2 regions of the Anaerocolumna sp. genome follow, and region 2 is predicted to be linked to the other one. Evidence: riboswitches for the same ligand, from Rfam matches in the RefSeq annotation. Region 2 holds a riboswitch; the other holds the start of a gene.
The links. Region 2 has a riboswitch for nickel and cobalt ahead of RT261_RS17140 (cation-translocating P-type ATPase). Riboswitches for the same ligand answer to the same signal wherever they lie in the genome.
Positions count from the first base shown of each region.

Region 1: linked by a shared signal. The riboswitch ahead of RT261_RS16690 (cation diffusion facilitator family transporter) and the one ahead of RT261_RS17140 (cation-translocating P-type ATPase) in region 2 are both predicted to bind nickel and cobalt.

Region 1 is NZ_DAMAUC010000024.1:53,943-62,782, reverse strand. It holds gene RT261_RS16700 (Crp/Fnr family transcriptional regulator) at 1-458, opposite strand, end outside; gene RT261_RS16695 (ATP-binding protein) at 667-1,389, shown strand; gene RT261_RS16690 (cation diffusion facilitator family transporter) at 1,486-2,673, opposite strand; NiCo riboswitch at 2,799-2,901, opposite strand; gene RT261_RS16685 (ABC transporter ATP-binding protein) at 3,040-4,824, opposite strand; gene RT261_RS16680 (ABC transporter ATP-binding protein) at 4,852-6,600, opposite strand; gene RT261_RS16675 (YaiI/YqxD family protein) at 6,978-7,436, shown strand; gene RT261_RS16670 (ABC transporter ATP-binding protein) at 7,465-8,840, opposite strand, start outside.
Region 2 is NZ_DAMAUC010000026.1:19,540-28,379, forward strand. It holds gene RT261_RS17115 (DUF3307 domain-containing protein) at 1-185, shown strand, start outside; gene RT261_RS17120 (class I SAM-dependent methyltransferase) at 380-712, shown strand; gene RT261_RS17125 (SdpI family protein) at 894-1,214, shown strand; gene RT261_RS17130 (TOBE domain-containing protein) at 1,296-1,508, shown strand; gene RT261_RS17135 (metallophosphoesterase family protein) at 1,609-2,475, shown strand; gene RT261_RS17140 (cation-translocating P-type ATPase) at 2,557-5,148, opposite strand; NiCo riboswitch at 5,230-5,313, opposite strand; gene RT261_RS17145 (metal-dependent transcriptional regulator) at 5,469-5,939, opposite strand; gene RT261_RS17150 (FeoA family protein) at 6,086-6,328, shown strand; gene feoB (ferrous iron transport protein B) at 6,492-8,642, shown strand.

The DNA.
Region 1 (8,840 bases), on a different contig from region 2:
TTGGAAAGCAGTTCCATTCTATTGTTCAAATACAGATTCTTCTTTGCCAGCAGCTGAAGCAAGTTTTCAATTAGCAGGCTGTGATAATGGCAGGATGTAGAACAAGTGCATACCAATCTCTTAATATAAAGCCAAAGAATTGTTGCCTCCTCGTTAGCATACACACTTACTGGACTGGATTTCGCTCCTGCGCTTGCCAGAGACTCGGCAAATATATCCGCCGGACCAAGTCCTGCCACAAGCATTCGGTTTCCTAAAATATCTTCTCTTATTACTTGGACACGTCCTTTTATAATAATACCAAGGGCCGGAACTTCATCTCCCCCTTGTATAATACACTGATTTCTTCCATAAACCCTTTCTTGACTTTCCAAACACTCCAATATAGATTCAATATCTGCTGCTTTCATGCTTGAAAAAAGCGAAACTTTTTCCAGGATTTTTATATTCAAATTCATCCTTTTTCCTCCATAACGATTCATTCAACTGAACTACTGTATTTTTTCTTATTATATTGATACTTTGTTGCAAATGCAACTGATATTTTATTAAAAGTATTGTACTATATAGTAAACATAAAAAGAAAGATTTAATTTATAATTAGACACTGATAAAAATTACACTATGATTTCAAATAAAAGATTACCCTAAGGAGAGGAATTCTATATGATAAGAAAAATTATAACAATTGATGAAGAAAAATGTAATGGCTGCGGCTTATGTGTAAGTGCCTGTCATGAGGGAGCCATAGGCTTAGTAGATGGCAAAGCAACTCTCCTTCGTGATGATTATTGTGATGGACTTGGCAACTGCCTCCCTGTTTGTCCCGTGAATGCCATAAGTTTTGAAGAAAGAGAAGCCTTAGAATATAATGAAGAAGAAGTGCTAAGAAATATGGCAATGAATAAATCCGTTTCAACTTCTCCAGTATTCCACGGATGCCCTGGATCACAAGCCAATATAATCAACCACAGTCAAAAGCAAAACAAAGAAAAATCAGAAGACATAAAATATGAAGCACCTGCTTCTATGTTAAATCAATGGCCTGTACAGATAAAATTAGTGCCTGTAAATGCTCCCTATTTTGATAATGCAAATCTGCTTATTGCTGCAGATTGTACTGCTTTTGCGTACGGAGACTTCCATAACAGCTTCATGAAAAATAAAATTACTTTAATTGGATGTCCGAAATTGGATGACATAGATTATTCAGAAAAATTAACAGAAATATTAAAATATAATAATATAAAGAACATAACCGTAGTCCGCATGACCGTTCCATGCTGTGGCGGAATCGTAAATGCTGTTACTGCTGCATTAAAGAATAGCGGTAAAATGATTCCCTGGCAGGTGGTTACCATATCTCCGGATGGAGTAATTATAGAATAAAAAAACAGAGGAATCCAAACGTTTAAGTTTTGGACTCCTCTATTTTTAACTTTAATTCAACAATCCCTTTATTTCACAGACTGTAATATTTAAATATCACTTGTCCTTTTTATCTGCTATGTAGCTGTTTTCAATAGTAATAACACATTGATATTTAGAATCCATATTCCTGATTTCCTCTTCTACTTTAAATAGCAATTCCTGTTCCTGAAGTTCGTTATAAGAGTAGGGAACCACTAAATCAAAGATTAGATTAACTTGATTTTCACCATTTACAATCCGAAAATCATGTATGGTTGCTTTTGGCTCCAGTTCCTTAACAATACCAATAACCATATTCTTTTTTTCTAATACTTTAGAATCGTTAATTTCTATAGGATCCATATGGATAACAATAAAAATTCCCTTTTCTCTTAATATATCTCTTTCAATAGAATCTATAATTTCATGTATTTCTTCCAAATTAACATCGTTGGGAACTTCAGCATGTATAGTTGCCATGATATGAGAAGGCCCGTAGTTGTGGACAATCAAATCATGACTTCCAATAATTCCGTCATAACTTTCTACCATCTCGGTAATGGACTGGTATATTTCATGGTCTACTGCTTCTCCAAGTAAAGGCTCTAAGGTATCTTTAGCAATATTAAATCCTGCTATTAATACAAATATTGAAACAATAACCCCCATCCATCCGTCAATAGTAAGACCGGTTATTTTTCCAATAATAATAGATAAGATTGTTACTGTAGTAATTAAAACATCCCCTAAAGAATCCGCAGACGTTGCTTTCATTACATTAGAATTAATACGTTTACCCAGTGTTTTATTAAAAATAGACATCCATAGTTTTAATAAAACGGATATCCCTAATATAACAACCAATAACCCATTGAATTCAATTGGTTCCGGATTCATTATCTTAGTAAAGGAACTCTTGAAACAGGAAAAACCAACTTGCAGAATTAAAAAGGATACTACAAATGCAGATATATATTCAAATCTACCGTGTCCAAAAGGATGCTCTTTATCAGCCGGTCTTTCTGCCAGCTTAACACCAATAAAACCAATAATGGAAGAAGCAGCATCGGATAAATTATTAAAAGCGTCTGCCATTACTGATATACTGTTTATTAAAAGTCCTATAATCAGTTTAACTGCAAAAAGGGTAACATTGCATATAATTCCAACCACGCTGGACAACACCCCATAAGCGGTACGTACCCTGGACTGCCCCACCTTATCATAATCTTTAACAAATAATTTTACCAACAACTGTGTCATGTGATTATTTTCCTTTCAAAGTCTCTTAATAATTATGTTTTTATGTTAATATAGTATTACTCCAGTTTATAAAAAAGCGAAATATTTTTTACTTTATTATAAAAAAACACACCTATGGAACATACTACTGTCCCACAGATGTGTAACTCTCATCTGCTGCCGTATATACGGCCCAGCCCTATGAATCGTACAACATCTTTGATTCATCGCCTGCTCAGTTTGTACTGTAGATTATTATGCAGTGCAAAGTGATATTTTGTAAATTATATTATATTACCTATGTCTTTGTCAAGAAAATTTCCATTTATTAATTACAATATTGTCTATTGCAAAGCGGATTTACTTTTCCTTTGATTACAACGCTATTTATTGTAATTGCAATTCGTATAATTTCTTATATATTCCGTTCTGATTTAAAAGCTGCTGATGGGTACCGGATTCCCGAACCCTTCCCTTATGCATAACCATAATCTTATCTGCATGTTGAATGGTGGAGAGCCTATGGGCTACCATAATGGTTGTTCTTCCTTCCATCAGCTTATTCAAAGCTTCTTGAATTAACTGTTCTGTTTCTGTGTCAATATTAGCAGTGGCTTCATCCATTACCAGAATAGAAGGATTATAGGCTAAAGTTCTGGCAAAAGATATAAGCTGCCTTTCACCAGCAGATAAGGTAGCTCCTCTTTCCGTTACCGGCTCATCGTAGGTATGCTCTAAATTATCAATAAACCTGGATGCATTGACATAAACAGCTGCTGCCTTTACTTCTTCCTCTGTAATTTCCTCTTCTTTCAGTCGGATATTACTCTTAATGTCTCCGGTAAATATGAACACATCCTGCTGTACCTGTCCAATGGCACTTCGCAGCTGATTCGTATCCATATCTCTTATATCTACTCCATCCATAGTAATTTTACCTTTTTGTATATCATAATATCTTCCGATCAGATTAAGAATTGAGGATTTACCGGCTCCTGTTGCTCCTACAAAAGCAATTTTTTCTCCCGGTTCAATCACAAAGCTTACATCCTTTAATATCCAGTTCTCATCTTCATAGGCAAACCATACATGGTCAAATTCAATTCTTCCTTTTACTTCATGTAATGTGACAGGTTTCTCCGGGTTCGTAATTAAAGGTTCTTCGTCTAATATATAGAAGATTTTCTCAGCAGAAGCCATAGCAGACTGCATAGTTCCTAATTGTTCTGCAAGATCCTGAATAGGTTCAAAAAAAGATCCTATATATTGAATGAAGATATAAAGAGTACCCATACTAATAGTACCATTTAATACGGAGTCTCCACCCACTCCAATAATAATAACCAATGAAATAATAGAAAGCATATAAATAGACGGACGAAAGATTGCAAATACCATCATTTCTCTATAATTAGCACGAAACAAATCTTTACTTTTAAATTCAAATTCTTCATATTTCTCCCGCTCTCTTGCAAAGATTTGAATCAGTTTCATTCCGGTAATATGCTCTGATAAGTAAGTATTTATTGCGGTTATTTTTGTTCTTGCCACACGATATGTAGCTCTGGATATGGATTTAAATAAGACCGTTAGCCCAATAATAAAGGGCAGTAATAGAAAGGAGTACATTGACATTCTCAAATCAATAGACAACATCACCACTGCAATGCCAATTATTTTCACAATATTTTTAAGGAGTTTAACTAATATATTAGCAAACATCTCATTTAAGGCTTCTACGTCATTGGTAATCCTTGTAACGATTTTACCTACCGGAGTGATATCAAAGAAACGCAGTGACAACTTATGTACATGTTCAAATACTTCCTGTCTGATATTATATATAATCGTTTGACCTGTATTCTGAAGAATCCAGGTTTGAAGAAAGTTACATGCAAAGCTTAATACCAATACAATTAAATATATCAGTGCTATTTTTTTAACTCCCTGAAAGTCTCCGGCTCCAATATATTTGTCAATGGCCTCTCCTATTAAAATAGGGCGCAGAAGTTCCAGCCCGGTAATTCCAAGGACCAGCAGGAAAGCAAATGCCATCCAGTTCCAATACGGTTTTGCATATGCCAAAAGACGTTTTAAAACCCTTCCTCCCTGAGATTTTTCATAATCTATTTCTCTCTTGTTCATCATAACAATTACACCAAAGCCTTTCATACAAGGTTCATAATCTATTATTGATTTCTAAACTGCTTCCAATTGTTTTTCTAATTGCTGCTTTTCATACATCTTTGCATAGATCCCCTGCAGTTTAAGAAGTTCTTCATGAGTACCATATTCTGCTGCTTCTCCTTCATCCAAAACAAGAATGCGGTCTGCATTCTGAATAGTAGAGATTCGATGGGCGATAATGATTGTAGTTTTATCTTCTCTGTTTATCTTCAGATTTTCTAAAATTCTCTCTTCCGTATCCGTATCAACAGCCGACAAAGAATCATCCAGGATAAGAATAGGTGCATCCTTCATAAAAGCTCTTGCAATAGAACTTCTTTGCTTTTGTCCTCCGGATAGAGTCGCCCCTCTTTCTCCAACCACAGTTTCATATTTTAAAGGAAAGTTCATAATATTATCATGAATACAAGCTTCTTTCGCTGCCTGTTCCACCATCTCCAAATCATTGGTGGCAGTTCCAAAAGCAATGTTATTTCGTAACGTATCGGAAAACAAAAAATTATCCTGAGGAACATAAGCAATGTTCTCTCTTAAGATCTTTAAAGGAATTTCCCTTATATCATAACCATCCAATGTAATCTGTCCCCGCTCCACATTATACATACGAAGCAAAAGGTTTACCAAAGTAGTTTTACCACTTCCCGTCCTTCCGAGTATTGCAAGTGAAGAACCCTTCTCTATATGGACAGAAATATGATTCAGTGCATTTGGTGCATCATTATTATATCGGAAGCACAAATCTTTGATTTGAATATCTCCCTCTAAATATTCCACTCTCTTTACGGTATCTTCATCAAATATTTCCGGCTTTTCATTAAAGATATTCTGTATTCTTTTTAATGAGGCAAAACCTTGAGAGAAGAAGGTAATGCTATCCCCTGCCGCAATCATAGGCCATACCAGCATATAAATATATTGATTAAACGCAATAAAGCGGCCCAAAGTAATATCTCCTTTTATAGTCAGGAAACCACCATACAACAGAGTGATTACACTGGAAAAACCAATGATAAAATCAAGAGAGGGCATTACAATCGCCTGTAATTTCACGACGCCCATATTCTTGTCCTTGTTCTCCTTATTGGCTTTTGCAAAGGTTTTTAATTCTTTTCTTTCCTGTACAAAGGCTTTAATAACACGAATACCCGAAATACTTTCTTGTACCTGATCGGTCATGTCAGAGAATGCCTGCTGTTTCGCTGTAAATCTCTTTTCAGCCGTCTTACCATAATACACACCGCCTACTGCGATGAATAAAAGTGGAATTACCGCAAGAATTGTTAGCCGAAGATCTACATATAAAACCATCTTAATTAAAACCATCAAAGTCATAATAACCGCATCAAAGGTAGTAATGACCGCAGGGCCAATTGACATACGGACTGCATTTAAATCATTGGTAAAATGGGACATTAAATCGCCTGTTTTATTCTTATTAAAGTAATTCATCGATAACTTTTCTAAATGAGCAAATAAATCATTCCTGATTTCACATTCAATTTCCCTGGAAGAACCAAATATAAAATAGCGCCATAAAAATCTTCCAAACATCAGGATTGCGGCAACTATCAATATTTTACCAATACCCAGTAGGACCCCTTCCATATTCATGGTTCTACTTTCCAGGCCATCTGTAATTTCCCCGGTAAATTGAGGTATGTATAAGTTCACAAAATCCACTACGAATAGGGTAATGATCCCAAGAAGGTATTTCCATTTATATTTATACAAATATTTCAATATTATATTATTCTTTTTCATACTATCTCCCATTCCATGCCGCATCTCTTGCAGATGTGGCGTTGCCTCAAATCAGAATATAAATTATGCATTTCAATAACTAGCTCATATTGCATGCTACGTCTGCTTGCAAATGCGGCACTGCTATAAATCAGAATCTGAATTATGGATTTCAATAATTTATATTATTTATCTATTGTTCTTTTAATTAACCGTACCTATCTATTATGTATGATAGTTATCTTTTTTTCAATATTAATTTCATTCATTTTATAAAGGAAGCTATTGTTCTATATTTTCTTTTTATTATGTATACTGTTTATAAGTCCAATGGTATATAATAGAACTATGAACATGCCTTATGTTCAAGATAATAGATTGATTCAGAAAGGAGTCCTATGAAAATATTAGTAGATGCTGATGCCTGTCCGGTAAAGCACATTATTGAAAGAATTGCAAAAGAATATAGGATACCTGTTATTATGGTTATCGATACAAGCCATATCCTTCAATCGGATTATAGCGAAATCCTGCAGGTCAGTAAAGCTCCGGAAGCGGCGGATATTGCCTTGATTAACCGTACTTCTGCTGGGGATATTGTAGTTACTCAGGACTACGGAGTGGCTTCCATGGCCCTTGGAAAAAAGGCTTATGCCATTAATCAGAACGGCAGATATTATACAGATGACAACATTGACCGCCTTATGTTTGAACGACATATTGCTAAAAAGCAAAGAAAAGCCGGTAACAAGACCAGCTCCGTTAAAAAACGAACCAAAGAAAATGATGAACTTTTCGAAAAGGCTTTTCTACAGCTATGCCTGCAATTAAAAGAAGGAAGTTCCCAACTCGAATAAGCCGAATCCAGGAACTTCCTTTTAAAAGTTAAACTATTGTTTCTAATAGTTTTTTACTGTATGGGTGGCTTGGCTTCTGATATAATGACTCAATGTCCGCTGTCTCAACAATTTCACCTTGGTACATAACACATACACGGTCACACATTTGATAAATAACATTCAGATCATGGGAAATAAAAAGATAGGACAGGTCATATTCCTCTCTTAATTTTTTTAATAATTCCAATATCTGTGCTTGAACTGTTACATCAAGGGCAGATACCGGTTCATCCAAAACGATAAGCCGGGAATTTTGAATAATGGCAACGCCAATAGCCACTCTTTGCCTTTGTCCCCCGCTTAGTTGAGATAAATAACGCTCTCCATGCTTTTCCTTTAACCCAACTTCTTTTAATATCTGCAATACTTTTTCTTTTCTATCCTGTTTCGTATAACCACCTGCAATCCTTAAAGGTTCTTCCAAAATCCAGCTTACTTTTTTTGCAGGATTTAAGCTGCCATAGGGATCCTGAAAAACCATCTGGGGTTTCTTATCCTTTAATACAATTTCACCGGACACATCTTTTATAAGTCCTGTAATTGCTTTTGCTAATGTTGATTTCCCGCTCCCGCTTTCACCAACAATACCTAGAATTTCTCCATATTTTACAGATAAAGAGGCCTTATTTACTATTTTTTTTAATTTCCTTTTTGCAAAGATTTTGTTTACATTTTCCTCATAGAACACATCCAAATCTTGCACTTCAAGTATAGTATCTTTCTCCTTTGTATTCCTTATCCTTTCAGTTTCTGAGTTCCTGTTCTTTTTAATTTTTGATTTTTTGCCAGTTTCAATTTCTGATTTACGATAAACTTCCCCTGCTGATATTACATTGCTTTCAGTTTCTGACACCTCAATATCTTCCGGTTCTGTCTCTTTTTTATCAGCTTCCTTGTTTAAATTCTTTCTTTCTCTCCCGGGCATAGCAGCCAATAACTTCTTGGTATACTCTTTACTGGGATTTGTGAAGATATCCTGGGTAGCTCCTTCTTCTACAATCTTTCCATCCTGCATAACTAAAGCTCTTTTACAAATACTTTTAATCACACCTAAATCATGGGATATGAGAATAACAGAAGTGCCATGCTCTTTATTCAGTTTCTTAATCAGTTTTAGTATTTTAGCCTGAACAGTAACATCCAGTGCGGTTGTAGGTTCATCTGCAATCAGAACTTTAGGACGGCAGATCATTGCCATGGCAATCATCACTCTCTGGCGCATACCTCCGGATAATTGATGGGGATATTTATGAAATAATCCTTCCGGCTCCTTTAGGCCTGCCTCCTGTAACGCCTCTAATATCCGTTCCTTACGAACATCGGAATGCAATTCCGGCTCATGTAATAGGAGCATTTCTTCAA
Region 2 (8,840 bases):
TAATTGCTATATTTCTAAGCATAGGTCAATATGCATCCATAGGCTTTATCATGACTGCAAAATCAATTGCGAGGTATGATAAAATATCAAAAAGTCAGGAATTTGCTGAATATTACCTAGTGGGTACTTTGGCAAGTCTGATGGCGGGTTTGATTATATATTTCTTTGTTTTTTCATTATTATAAGCGTTATATCCATGCTATATTGAAGAAAATGATATAGCATAGAAGAAGTATTGATGCATCAGGAACTGTAATCTCAACATACTGGCAATAGAGATAAGTACGAAATAATGATGGTGTTGAATTTAGATATTATGTAGGATTCTCAATCTTTTGAATCCAAATAAATTCTGTGTAATAACGAGGTTAATATTATTATGGAAGATAAGGGATTTGTTAGTGTAAAAAAACACTATGACTTGATAATTGATGAAAATAATGATCCAGTATATGATCCGAAACCGCTTAAAGAATGGATGGATAAATCCGATGTCCCGTACTTTATAGACTGCCTCGATCTTACACCCCAAAAAGATGTATTGGAAATTGGTGTTGGTACTGGCAGATTGGCTATACAGGTAGCGGGAGAATGCAAATCCTTCTGTGGAATTGATATATCTGAAAGGACCGTTATCCAGGGCAATAGACAAAAATCAACCAGAAATTACAGATTACGGTTCAAGAAAGATACGGATGTTTCCAGACCGTAAGGAAGGCATACTGCAGTTTATTGAGAATGCCAGCCTCCATATTAAGCATGTAGAAGAGATTGAAAATGCATACATTATCGTTAGCAACCGATTAACCGACAACAAAGTTGAATAGAAATTGAAAGGTAATTAGAAAATGTTTATATATTTATTTGTATGTGCATTATTAATTCCAATGACCATGTTGTTATTAGGAAACAGATATATAAAAAAGCCGCCAAAAGATAGAAATGGATTCTCCGGATATAGAACCACAATGTCAAGGTTGAATAAAGACACTTGGAATTATGCCCATAACTACGTGGGGAAAATATGGATTGTCCTTGGAGTTGCAATGTTGATTGTTACAAGTATACTAATGTTTATTATTAAAGATCGAAGTAATTTTGAATTACTGGTATCCTTTTTAACATTTTTCCAAATTGCAGTTATGATACTCACTATAATACCTACAGAAATTAAATTAAAAAGAGTCTTTGATAAAAACGGCCATAAACGATGACTTTCATTTTAATTAAATTATTAAATAGCTTTTAATCCAATAAATAAATGGCTATAATACCCTAAAAGGAGGTATGTTCTTATGAAATTAAGTGCTAGAAACCAACTATCTGGTAAAATCGTGGAAATTCAAGAAGGTGCTGTTAACGGTGTAGTTGTAATTGATATTGGTGGTGGAAATAAAATCAGTGCAACCATATCCATGCTTTCCATTAAGGATCTAAATCTCAAAGTAGGTTCTGATGCGATAGCCGTTATAAAGGCAACTTCTGTAATGGTAGGTATTCCAGATTAATACGAAAAACAGGAGATAAGCACATCTTTTTGTCTTACCTCCTGTTTTCATTTGTACTTGTGGTAATATATATAATAAACAACGGAGGAAAGAAGTTATTATGGATATAGCAGTCCTATCTGATGTTCATGGTAATTATGTTGCATTGGAACGTTGCCTTGAATATGCTTTTTCACGTAACATTAATAGATTTTTCTTTTTAGGAGATTACATTGGCGAATTAGCATACCCTGAAAGAACAATGAAGATATTATATGATTTAAGTCATGACTATGAATGTTGTTTTATTAAGGGAAATAAAGAAGATTATTGGTTAAAATATCGTGTAAATGGAGAAAAGGGTTGGATAGACAAGAATTCAGCCAGTGGAGCATTGCTATATGCGTATAATTGTCTCACTAACAGAGATATAAATTTTTTTACACAATTGCAGCCGGTTCAGGAGATAGCCATAGATAATATGCCGGCAATCATTATTTGTCATGGCTCTCCTTATAAAGTTGATGAAAAGTTGTTACCGGATGATGTGAGAACTATTGATATCATAAACAATGTGAATACATCGACTATACTATGCGGCCATACCCATATACAGCGAAAGATTGTTCATAACGAAAAATGCATCCTAAATCCTGGTTCCGTTGGTATGCCTCTTTTTAGCCAAGGTAAAACACAATTCTTTATATTACATAGTGATGATGGGAAATGGTCTGAAGAGTTTATTAGTTTGGAATATGATGTTGATAGAGTAATTAATGACATGTACGAAGTAAAACTGGATGTCCATGCGCCTTACTGGAGTCTGATTACTGAGCATATCCTGCGTAAAGGCCTTGTGTCTCACGGGAAAATTCTATCGAGGGCAATGGAATTATGCAAAATAGAAACTGGCCTATGTATATGGCCTGATATTCCCGAAAAATGCTGGGCACAGGCAGTGGATGAAATCATAGGCATACAAATTTAGAGCATGTATTGTTTCTAAACATATTACATAAAGAAAGGCAACATCCCGATTAATAGTAATTTTGGATGCTGCCTTTTATGTTTATTTTATTGCCATCCTCTTGCAATATTTTAATTTAACTATTTCAAACCAAAGTACTGAAAGGATGGAAAAAACCATTACTAAGCATATACTTGCGGGGCCTAGAGGATAAAATCCTAAGGTTTTATGAAGAGGACTGTATATACATAGAATAAGTCCGACCAAGGTGATACTATTAACTGCCCATATTCCCCTGTCATGGCTTATCTTTTTAAAAGCCTGAATTATGTTTTCCTTTTCAGAACTATTTTCTATTACAAGTAGAATATTGGAGAGTACCAGGACTGAAAAACCTGCTGTTCTCGCAACTTCAGCTGGATAAGACATATTAAGCATACTAAAGTAAATACTAAACGAAAATATAAATATAGCCAATCCCTGAATAATACTCTTTATAAGTCTGGCTTTTGAAAATAAAGGTTCCATTACCTGCCTTGGAGGTTTCTTCATAATATTATCTTCTGCTGGAATACGTTCCAAAGCAATGCTGCAGGTTGGATCCATTATTAACTCTAACAATACAATATGAAGGGGTAAAAGCATAAGGGATTTTGGCCCGATACCTAATATTGGGGCTACTAAGGATATAAGTGCTATTGGTATGTGTATCGTAAATACATATTCGATTGCTTTTACAATATTCTGGTATATCCGCCTTCCATCACGAACTGTACTTATCACCGTTGATATATTATCGTCTAAAAGGATTAAATCTGCAGCCTCTCTGCAGACTTCACTGCCATGTTTACCCATTGCGATACCAATGTCTGCGGTTTTTTGAGCAGGAGAATCATTTACTCCATCACCGGTCATGGCAACTACTTCACCATTTTCCTGAAGTGCTTTCACAATTTTCATTTTATGGAGGGGTAAAACTCTGGCATAAATATTATATTCTTTTACTATATTCTTTAATTCTAAATCTGAAAGTTTGGATATCATTTCCCCAGTAATTACTTGATTACTGTTATGAATTCCCACTTCACCTGCAATAAAGGATGCTGTTTCCGGATGATCACCGGTAATCATAATAATACGTATTCCAGCATCATAGCTTTCTTTAATAATATCTATCATCTCGTATCTAATTGGATCGGATAAGCCAACAATTCCTCTAAAGTGTAATTTACATTCTGATAGGTTATCAGGAATAGCAGCATCTTCCGATAAAACCCTGTCTGCCAATGCAATTACTCTTAAACCTTTCTTCAAAAATTTCTTCATCTGTTTTTTTACTTCCATATCCTGATCCACCGTACGATAGCATAGGGATAAGATAGTCTCAGGACATCCTTTTGCTGCTATAGTATAATATCCATTTTCCCTCCAAATCTGGCCCATAGCCTTAAGTTCGTTAGTAAAAGGATATTCTTTGATAAGTACAGAATTATCCGTATTGCAAATTGTAACTTTCTCCGGTTCACAACTACATTGACTATATAAAGCTCCTCCATATTCAATCAATGCTTTTTCCACAGGATCAAAAGTGCCTGCTTTGCAGGCTAATGCTATAGTTCTGCAGAACTTTTCAACTTGCAGCTTATTTGTAAAATAGTCTGAAACTTGCATTTTATTATGTGTTATGGTACCTGTTTTGTCCATACACAATACAGATATCGAACCAAGGGTTTCCACGGAAGGAAGATGTCTGATTAAAGCATTTTTCTTTGCCAATCGATAGGCTCCCATTGATAAAAAAACAGATAAAATAACAGGAAATTCTCCGGGAATCATAGATAACGCCAAAACTATGCCGGCCATCATACTATGAATAATTCGTTCCATTAATTCTTGTTCTGATAGATTTAAAAATGTAAAAAATCCAACTAAAAGAAAGAGTACTGCCGCCAAAATAGAGCATTCTTTTGCAAGTTTTTTCATCTGTATTTGCAGCCCGGTATTTGTCGATTGCGTTTCTAAAATACTTTCAGCTATTTTCCCATATTCTGTATGTTTACCTGTTTTCTCTACACAAACAATACCGGTTCCAACAATTACATGAGTTCCTGCATAACAACAATCTTTTTTAAAACTTTCTTCTTTGCTATCTGTCTCTATATTCGGCTGCATATTAAGATTATCTGCTAAATTCCTATTAGCAATATGCTTTTTGGTGTTCTTCCATACACCGACTGATTCACCAGTTAATATACTTTCATCAATACATAGACCATTAGCTTTAATTAAAAAACCGTCTGCAGGAATTTTTACTCCTTCCCTTATAATCATCAAATCACCTGGTACAAGTTCTCTGCCGGATATTTGTATTTCTTTTCCCTCTCGAATTACAAAAATCTTAGGTTCACTAATTTCCTTTAACTTTTTTAATACATTTCCGGTTCTGATTTCTTGAAATACATCAATTCCAATCACAAATATTACAAAAGCTATCATGAAGATACCATCTGTTGCTTCCCCAAGAAGGAAATAAATTATGGCAGCACAGGACAATAGAAGATAGATAGGTTCTGAAACAATATGTTTTAGTTGTTTTAATATTTTTTTCTTATTATTACTTCGTATTTCGTTGTATCCATAAATCTCTCTTCGTTTTTGAATTTCTTTTAAATTTAGTCCGTAATAATCAGTCATATACCTGCTACCTCCATATAGGCAGAGTTAAGGGTATGTGTCCCGATTACAAAAAATGCCTGTGGAACACATAGAGAAAACTACTGTCCCACAGGCATTTATATCCCTGTTGCTGTCTAACAGCCCGGCTGCGCGAAGAATCGCCGCCTGATCAGATTGTACTGTTGATTACCTTATTAACCCTGCAGTGCAAAGTGATTTAGTACTTCATCATATGCCGGACAAAAATTTATTGTTACATCATAAATTAAAAAGGTTAAAACTTCTTATATCCCTATTGACGCTTAAACACTATGATTAAACTGTACTTTTTACCTGTTTTATTTTTTCTGATATTCACGTAATTTTTCTAATATATCCTCGTGATCAGAAAAAAAGATATTTAATATATTCATTTTATGTACTGTTTTGGGATTTAAACTATGTTCCATCAATTCCGCCTGCTGTAATAAATCATCCTCTTCACAACCCAGAAGTTTTAGAAAATTTTCACTAATATGATGTCGTTCTAATAGGTATGCGCCTATTTCTTTACCACTTTCACTTAATACGATAATTCCATATTTCTTATATATCAACAAACCAAGTGCGCCAAGTTTTTGTACCATTCTTGAAGCAGAGGCAGCCTTTACATTTAATAATTCCGCAAGCGTATTGATTCGAATATATCCTTCCTTTAAACTGTTTCTATATATCATCTCAAGATAATCCTCCATAGCTGATGTTAGCTTTCTTTTGTTCTGCTCCAGGAGTTGATATCCTCTTACCGTATAAAATTCGTTATTTATCACTTTTTCCACATCCCAAAAAATTTCTATTAATTTATATATATGCAGTAACACATGAAGTTATTTTACATATGTTAGTGTAGGGTAAAAATATTACACCCCACTAAAACTAACACCTTAATAAGATTGAGCAATTCAGGAGGCTAACAATGAATGATAATAACATACCACTAAATTACTTACCGCTAGGGAAAAAAGCGAAGGTTAAGGTACTTATATCTGATGGTATTATACGAAGAAGAATGCTTGATTTGGGATTAACAAATGGAACTGAAGTTGAAGCATTACAAAGAAGTCCTTCCGGAGATCCTGTTGCTTACGATATCCGGGGAGCGGTAATTGCTTTACGTTCAGAAGAGGCTTCAAAAATCATAGTAGAGGCTATATCATAAAAAAATTTTATAAAGGGACTGTTCAATGCTTTTATAATAACACAGTCTAAATTTGCAACAGTCCTTTGTGAATCTTAAAGAGGAGAGTAATTAATCTACAAATAGAAGAGGAGAACAGACAATTTTCTGTAATTTTATAAAATTTAAAAGGAGAGAGTAAAATATGGGTCTGACAAGTCAATCTACCGGAATAGGTGTATTGGACAGCGAATTAAGAATTGAACGCAGCCGTGTGGATGATAAAGTCATAGCACTTGCTGGAAATCCCAATGTAGGAAAAAGTACTGTATTCAACAACCTGACGGGGTTAAATCAACATACTGGTAATTGGCCAGGTAAAACAGTTACCAATGCACAAGGAAAGTGCAAACATAAAGATAAGAATTTTATTATGGTAGATCTACCAGGTACTTATTCATTAATGGCCAATTCTGTGGAAGAAGAAGTCGCCCGGGATTTCATCTGCTTTGGAAACCCTGATGCAACTATAATAGTAACTGATGCAACCTGTCTGGAAAGAAACTTAAATCTGGTTCTACAAACTTTAGAAATAACCACCAATGTTGTGGTCTGTGTAAACCTTTTAGATGAGGCTAAAAAGAAAAAGATAAGCATTAATTTAGAAGAACTTTCTAATCAGCTAGGTGTTCCGGTTATTGGTACCAGTGCAAGAAACGGAAGGGGACTGGATACTCTAATGGATGCAGTCTATGAAGTTACAAATCAAGAAGCAGACGACACCCCATTAGAAATTACATATGATGATTCCATAGAAGAAGCAATCCGCATACTGGAACCTGCACTATGGGATCTATTAAAAGATAATCTTAATAGCCGTTGGATAGCATTAAAGCTTTTGGATGAGGATGAGATATTATTACAGGCACTGCAAAAATACTTAGATTACGATTTAACATCCGATGAAAATATTTTACAGAAGATAAAGGAAGCAAAAGATACACTTAATATAGCTGGTATAGACCATAATATTCTAAGGGATAAAATTGTATCTGCTATAATAAATACGGCAGAAAAGATCTCTAGGGAGTCAATTACAGTTGAAAATGAAAAATACAACCATATAGACCGTAAAATAGACCGTATTGTAACCTCCAGAATATTTGGAATTCCCATTATGATTGGACTTCTTGGTGTTGTATTCTGGCTCACTATTACCGGAGCAAATTACCCTTCCGAAATGATTGCAAAGTTTCTTTTCTGGATAGAAGACTGGCTTACCGCATTCTTCACATGGCTGGGAACCCCTTCCTGGGTACATGGTGTTCTGATTATGGGAGTCTATCGGACACTAGCCTGGGTAGTGTCCGTTATGCTGCCTCCTATGGCAATTTTCTTTCCTCTTTTTACTCTGCTGGAAGATTTGGGCTATTTACCGAGAGTTGCTTTTAACCTGGATAATTTCTTTAAAAAATCATGTGCCCATGGAAAGCAGGCACTTACTATGTGTATGGGATTTGGATGCAATGCAGCAGGCATAATAGGTTGTAGAATTATAGATTCGCCAAGAGAAAGACTTATCGCAATGATTACAAATAATTTTGTACCCTGTAATGGCCGTTTCCCTACGCTGATTGCGATTATTACCATGTTCTTTGCAGGGGTAGTTGCAAACCCTTTTCAGTCATTAGTATCAACACTATTGTTAACCGGAGTAATTGTTTATGGTGTATTTATGATGTTGATGATATCAAAGTTATTATCCAAAACAATTCTAAAAGGTCTTCCTTCCTCATTTACTTTGGAGCTTCCGCCTTATAGAAAGCCACAGATTGGAAAAGTAATTATCCGGTCTGTATTTGACAGAACCTTATTTGTTCTGGGCCGCGCTGTTTTAATAGCTGTTCCTGCCGGCTTAATCATATGGATTTTAGCAAATATTTATATAGGTAATTCAAGCATTCTTGCTTATTGTGCGGGCTTCTTAAATCCTTTTGCTAAGTTGATAGGCTTGGATGGCTATATTTTAATGGCATTTATACTGGGTTTTCCGGCAAATGAAATTGTTATACCCATCATTATAATGAGTTATATGGCAACCGGTAACCTCATGGAACTGGATAGCTTGGATCAACTTAGAGAACTACTTGTTTCCCACGGCTGGACCTGGCTAACAGCAATTTGTACAATGCTTTTTTCACTAATGCATTGGCCTTGTGGAACAACATGCTGGACAATAAAGAAGGAATCACAGAGCTGGAAATGGACAGCAGTTTCATTTCTTATACCAACAATAACCGGCATAATAACTTGTTTCCTTATTGCAAGTACAGTGAGATTGATTGGTTTAATATAACATATAAAAGAATTACTCAAAAAGAAGCTGTTGCAAAATAAGGTAGGAATACACCGGATGTAGATTATCAGACTAGTTCTGTGGTCCATATCCGGTATTAAATATTTCATTGTCCCTTGAAGGAGAGCACGCCACCAATTTTGCAACAGCCCCTTTTTTACAAACACTACTTCGTTAAAAACTATTTAACTAATTGTA